One region of the Streptomyces albidicamelliae genome, then DNA from elsewhere that is predicted to be linked to it. Evidence: riboswitches for the same ligand, from Rfam matches in the RefSeq annotation. Region 1 holds a riboswitch; the other holds the start of a gene.
What was found. A riboswitch is a leader RNA that binds a small molecule or an ion and turns the genes downstream of it on or off. The one in region 1 is predicted to bind S-adenosylmethionine.
Positions count from the first base shown of each region.

Region 1 (3,198 bases):
CGCAGCAGGGTGGACTTGCCGGAGCCGGACGGGCCGAGGATGACGGTTACCTCGCCGGGGCGGACGGTCAGGTCGACGCCGTCCAGTACCCGGTGGGTGCCGTACCACTTGTGCACGTCGTGGACCTCGACGGTGGCGGCCGCGACGTCCGCCAGGGCTCCGAGCGTCTTGGCGGTCATACGGCGGCCTCCCGGCGGATGCGGGCCCGCAGGTCGGTGAGCCCGGTGCGGAGCTTCTGCAGCGGTGTCGGCGGCAGGCCGCGGGTGGCACCGCGGGCGTAGTGCCGCTCGACGTAGAACTGGATGACGGAGACGACGCTGGTCAGGATCAGGTACCAGACGGTGACGACCAGCAGCAGCGGCACGATGTCGCCGGGATAGGTGGAGCCCATGGTCTGCGCGGAGCCGAACAGGTCGAGCAGGGAGACGTAGAAGACCAGCGAGGTGCCCTTGATCAGGCCGATGAGCTGGTTGACGTAGTTCGGGATGATCGAGCGCAGCGCCTGCGGAAAGACGATTCTGCGGAACTGGTATCCCTTCGGCAGACCGAGTGCCGCGGCCGCCTCGTGCTGGCCCTGGTCGACGGAGAGGATGCCGCCGCGTACGACCTCGGCCGCGTAGGCGGCCTCGTTGAGGCTGAGGCCGATCACGGCGACGACCATGTCGGTGGCGAGCTTCGACTCGTCGAAGGAGAAGAAGGCCGGGCCGAAGGGAATGCCGACGCTCAACGTCTTGTACAGGGCACTGAAGTTGTAGAGGAAGATCAGTACCACGATGAGCGGGATGGAGCGCAGCGCCCAGACGTAGGTCCAGCTGACCGCGCGCAGCACGGGGCTCCTCGACAGCCGGGCCAGGGCGAGCACAATGCCGCCGATCAGGCCGAGCACCGCGCTGTAGGCGGTGACTTCGAGGGTGATGAGCAGGCCGTCGAGGATGGTGGGGCGCAGGAACCAGTAGCCCCAGCGGTCCCACTGGTAGAAGGGGTTGGAGACCAGTCCGTGCACGAACTGGGCGACCAGGACGAGCACTACCGCGGTGGCGATCCAGCGTCCGGGGCGCCGGAGCGGCAGAACTCGCTGGGCGGTGAGGGCTTTCGATGGATGGTCGGCGGTCGGCGCCTCGGGGAGGGCGACGGTGGCGCCAGGGGGTTCACTCATGGTGGGCTCCGGCTGGGTGCGTACGCCCCGGAAGCGCGGCATGCGGGGGCGCACACGACGGCGAGGTACCGGGGTGGGGAGGACAACGGCACACCGCGGGGGCGGTGTTCGTCAGGGAGTGCGGGGGCTGTGGGGAGGTGTCAGCCCCGACAGCGGGCACAGCCCGGTGCGGTACACAGTGCGCTGTTCACGCGAAGCAGATCGACGGCGCGATCGGCGACGAGGAGGTTCGGGTACGGCTGTACGCAGTCCTGGGAGCGGCGCGTGGCCGTCCTGGGAGCTGCGTACATGGCGTCACCATCACTGTTCCGGCCCGGTGGGCCTCGCGCTTACCGAAACGTCTTCGGTCCGGTCGTCACCTGGGGCACCCCACCGCGGCGCGAGGGTTGCCGGTCAGCAAGCCAGGGCTTGTCGCTGACACTCATGACCGTTCTTGGCCGTAGTTAAGACAACTGCCCGAACGAATGTCAACGCCGGTCCACCAGGTGGAACGGCTAACGGGCCGCGTGTGTTGCCCAGTCCAGGATCTGGACGGCTGCTCCGGCGGCCTCCAGGCCCTGGCAGCGGGCGTGGTGACGGCGCTCGATGCCGTCGAGGTCGAGGTGGCCGCCGAACGCCGGGGGGGCGGCGAGCCGGCGGGCGTAGGCCCACAGGGCCGGGTGGCCGGCGATGCGCTGGACGGCGGAGGCGTCGAGGTGGTTGCGGTGGACGGTGTCGAGCTGGACCAGGGCGACCCACAACTCGACGTCGGCGGCGGTGATCTCGCCGCGGATCAGGTATGTGCGTCCTTCGAGCCGGCGTTCCAGGGCGCCCATCGTTTCGAGCAGCATGCCAAGTGCCCTGTCACGTTCCACCGGCGCGCCACCGGCCGATCCGGCGCGCTGCGCGGCCTGTTCGATGCCCTGAGCGCACATCCGCTCGACGGCCTCGACCTCCGACTCCGCGCCGCACGGGTAGAGCGAGGGGCGGTCGCCGCCAAACCGGCGGTCGAGGTCGCGCATGATGTCCGGGGCGTGGGTGCTGACGATCCGCCCGGACCAGTCGTCGCTGAGCACCGGCGCGATGGCCGGACCGGGGTACCGGTGGGCGCTGGCCTCGTACAACGGACGCAGGACGGAGTGGCCGCCCTCGGGGCAGTCGGGGACCGCGGGCAGGTGGGTCGCCGGACAGACGGTGTCCAGGCCGAGCAGGCTGTGGGCGACGGCGATGCGCAGGCCGCCGGGACAGGCGGTCGACAGATGGAGGCGGTAGCGGCCCGGAACGGCGTAGTGGCCGCTGCGCGCGTCCCGGCCGATCCGGCCCCGGAAGGCGGGCGCGGGTCGGTCGGCGGCGTGGGCGGCCAGCGGTGTGACAGTCATGACTCTCCCCGGGAGCGGGCGCGGACGTACGCGCGGCGGAAGCGACGTCGGGTGAGGGAGCGGAGCTCTCCCGTACGCACCGGACGGCACGACGGCCGAGGGCGTCTCCGGTGCGGGATGGGCGCGGCTCAGCCCTGGGGGTTGACAGCGCTGCAGACACGCAGCAGATCGATGTGACGGCGGGAGGTCAGAAGAGGCGAACGGCCCACTCGGACGGTGACCGGCTCCAAGCGCCTCATAATTTCCCTACCTATTCACTAGGATTCCCTCAGTGAGTGTCGATCCGACCGACATCGGCGTCAAGAGGGCCGTCCCGCATCGCGGACACCCCGATGGGACGGCGGCCGGCCTCGACACGGTCACCACACGTTTCCCACTGCAACCGTCGCGGCGCGGCGACGGTGGCGAGTCGGCGTGGATGACGCGCCGACGAGCTGCGTGCGACAAGTCGTTCCTCGGGGTCGGTGTCCGGCGTCCTCGGCCTTGTACAGGAGTCCGGGCCTGGATCCTGCGACGATCCAGGCCCTGGTCAGTCCGGATACTCCGGTCCGACCGCGGTGCGGGCGCCGAGCGTCCTTCCCCTGCCCCAGCCGAGCTCACGCCGGTATCCGCCGAGCAGACCGGAGTCCTCGAGCTCTGTCACATCACGGAAGCGCGAGCCGGGAGCGACCGCGGTCACCAGCG
Region 1 is NZ_CP106795.1:1,037,222-1,040,419, forward strand. It holds gene N8I86_RS04990 (amino acid ABC transporter ATP-binding protein) at 1-179, opposite strand, end outside; gene N8I86_RS04995 (amino acid ABC transporter permease) at 176-1,156, opposite strand; SAM riboswitch class IV at 1,477-1,585, opposite strand; gene N8I86_RS05000 (glutathione S-transferase C-terminal domain-containing protein) at 1,651-2,514, opposite strand; gene N8I86_RS38970 (putative leader peptide) at 2,643-2,753, opposite strand; gene N8I86_RS05005 (4Fe-4S dicluster domain-containing protein) at 3,044-3,198, opposite strand, start outside.

Region 2 (3,198 bases), 3.6 Mb from region 1:
CACCGTGTACGAAACCGGGCCGCGATTGGACGCGACCAGCACCTCAGCGCCGTGCGTGGAAGCCATACGCCTCAACCTAGCCCGGCCCGGAAACGCTCAAACGTACGCTCCGCCCCGGAAGGGGGCTGTATACAGCCGTTCTTCCGGCGTGCCCGCACGGCCGGCCCCGCTCAGGCCACCCGGCGTGCCGCGTATTCCGCGACCTCCACCATGGGGGGCCGTTCCTCGGTGTCCACCGAATAGGTGCGCGGCCGGAAACCGTCCTCGCCCCGCTCGAACTGGGTCAGGGACGGCCGCACCAGGTGTCCCCGGGCCAGCCGCAGCTGGGCGGTGCGGTAGATGGCGGCGGCCATGCGGCCCAGCGCCTGGCCGTCCTGGTGGCGGTGCTTGCGCACCCCGACGTCCACCTGGGCCAGCGCGTCGAGTCCCACCAGGTGCAGGGCGTCCACCAGCATCCCCAGCTCCACGCCGTAGCCGACGGGGAACGGCAGCCGCTCCAGCAGCGAGCGGCGGGCCGCGTACTCGCCGCCCAGCGGCTGCACGAAACCCGCGAGCTGCGGCCAGTGCATGTTCAGCAGCGGGCGGGCCATCAGCTCGGTGACCCGGCCGCCCTGCCCGGCCGCGCCGCCGAGCGGGCGGTCGTACATGCCCTTGACGAGGTCGACCCCGGGGTCGGTGAGCAGCGGGCCGACGATCCCGGAGACGAAGTCGGAGGAGAACTCGCGCAGGTCCGCGTCGATGAAGCAGACGATGTCCCCGCCGGTCACCAGGAGCGAGCGCCACAGCACCTCGCCCTTGCCGGGGACGGCCGGGAGGCGGGGCAGGATGTCGTCGCGGTGGACGACCCGGGCGCCCGCGGCGGCGGCGACCTCGGAGGTGCGGTCGGTGGAGCCGGAGTCGACCACGACGATCTCGTCGACCAGCGGTACCTGCTCGACGAGGTCGTGGCGGATCACCGCGACGATGTCGCCGACCGTCGCCTCCTCGTCGAGTGCGGGCAGCACGACGCTGACCGTCTGACCCGTCCGCTGCTTGGCGGCCAGGATCCGGTGGAGCGGGCGATCGGTCACGGACCAGGAGCGGGTGGCCAGCCAGCGCTCGACTTCTTCCAGCACGGTCTGCTGCTCCTCACGTTGTCTCGCGGTTCGGACGACTATCTCAACTGTCCTGGCCTTCGGTTACAGTCTTGAACAACGCCGATGACCATCGCATGTCGGAGGTCACCGGCGTCGACAACCACATACCGCTCATCCAGAGGGGCAGAGGGAAACGGCCCGATGAAGCCCCGGCAACCCTCCAGTCGGTACTCGTAGATCAGTTCTGATCGTCTCCGCGAGGCTCCCGGCTAGGGAAGGTGCCAAATCCGTCTCACGGCGAAGTGCGTCGTGAGGAAGATGAGGAGAAAGGGCCTCGCCTCCATGGCTGTGCAGACTGTCGCAAGCACCAGTGATCCCGCCGTCGACCTCGGTCCCGCCGCTGCCCTGAGCTGTCGCGAATGCGGACACCGGGTACCCCTCGGACCGGTCTTCGCCTGCGAGGAGTGTTTCGGGCCGCTGGAGATCGCCTACGACTTCTCCGCGTACGACACCGAGGAACTACGCCGGCGCATCGAGGCCGGTCCCGCGAACATCTGGCGGTACGCGCCGCTGCTGCCCGTCCCCGCCGACGTGGCCGACAAGCCCAATCTCAACCCGGGCTGGACGAAGCTCGTCAAGGCCGACAACCTCGCCCGCGAGCTCGGCGTCACCGGCGGCCTGTTCGTGAAGGACGACTCCGGCAACCCGACGCACTCCTTCAAGGACCGGGTCGTCGCCCAGGCCCTGGAGGCCGCCCGCGCGTTCGGCTTCACCACGCTCTCCTGCTCCTCCACGGGCAACCTGGCCGGTGCCGTCGGCGCCGCCGCCGCCCGGGCCGGCTTCCGCTCCTGCGTGTTCATCCCGCACGACCTGGAGCAGGGCAAGATCGTCATGGCCGCGGTGTACGGCGGTGAGCTCGTCGGCATCGAGGGCAACTACGACGACGTGAACCGCTTCTGCTCCGAGCTGATCGGCGACCCGGCCGGCGAGGGCTGGGGCTTCGTCAACGTCAACCTGCGGCCGTACTACGCGGAGGGCTCCAAGACCCTCGCCTACGAGATCTGCGAGCAGCTCGGCTGGCGCCTCCCGGACCAGATCGTGGTCCCGATCGCGTCGGGCTCCCAGCTCACGAAGATCGACAAGGGTCTCCAGGAGCTGATCAAGCTCGGTCTGGTCGAGGACCGGCCGTACAAGATCTTCGGCGCGCAGGCCGAGGGCTGCTCGCCGGTGTCCACCGCCTTCAAGGCCGGCCACGACGTGGTCCGCCCGCAGAAGCCGAACACCATCGCCAAGTCGCTGGCCATCGGCAACCCGGCCGACGGCCCCTACGTCCTCGACATCGCGCGCCGCACCGGCGGCGCCGTGGAGGACGTGACGGACGCCGAGGTCGTCGACGCCATCAAGCTGCTGGCGCGCACCGAGGGCATCTTCGCGGAGACGGCGGGCGGCGTGACCGTCGGCGTCACCCGGAAGCTGCTCAAGGACGGCGTGCTGGACCCGGCCAAGACGACGGTCGTCCTCAACACCGGCGACGGCCTGAAGACCCTCGACGCGGTGGCCGGCACCGGCCTGACCGCCACCATCCGCCCGACCCTGGACTCCTTCCGAGAGGCTGGCCTCGCATGAGCGTGACCGTTCGCATCCCGACCATCCTGCGCACCTACACCGGCGGCCAGGCCGAGGTCAGCGCCGAGGGCGCGAACCTCGCCGAGGTCATCGAGAGCCTGGAGAAGAACCACACCGGGATCGCCGCCCGGGTGCTGGACGACCAGGGCAAGCTGCGCCGTTTCGTGAACGTCTACGTCAACGACGACGACGTGCGTTTCGAGCAGGGCCTGCAGACGGCCACGCCCGACGGCGCGGGTGTTTCGATCATTCCCGCGGTGGCCGGCGGCTGCTGACCGGATGACCGATCATTACCTTCGGTAACAGCGGTTACGCATGGTTCATCGGATTGCCCCCTCCGTGAGAGAAGCGGAGGGGGCAATTCTGCGTGATTGAGCGCGGTAGAGTTGGGGAACACGGCCGTGGCCTTCGGGTCACGGGCCCTGCATTCATGCCGCAGGCCCGACAAGAAGTAGCCAAACTATGCGGGCTTTATGCGGCTTTTGCTCCTTTTATG
Region 2 is NZ_CP106795.1:4,642,452-4,645,649, forward strand. It holds gene N8I86_RS21395 (alpha,alpha-trehalose-phosphate synthase (UDP-forming)) at 1-66, opposite strand, end outside; gene N8I86_RS21400 (glucosyl-3-phosphoglycerate synthase) at 171-1,115, opposite strand; SAM riboswitch class I at 1,245-1,401, shown strand; gene thrC (threonine synthase) at 1,419-2,702, shown strand; gene N8I86_RS21410 (MoaD/ThiS family protein) at 2,699-2,977, shown strand.
Region 2: it holds a riboswitch for S-adenosylmethionine, as region 1 does, so the genes downstream of both, thrC (threonine synthase) here and N8I86_RS04995 (amino acid ABC transporter permease) in region 1, are expected to answer to the same signal.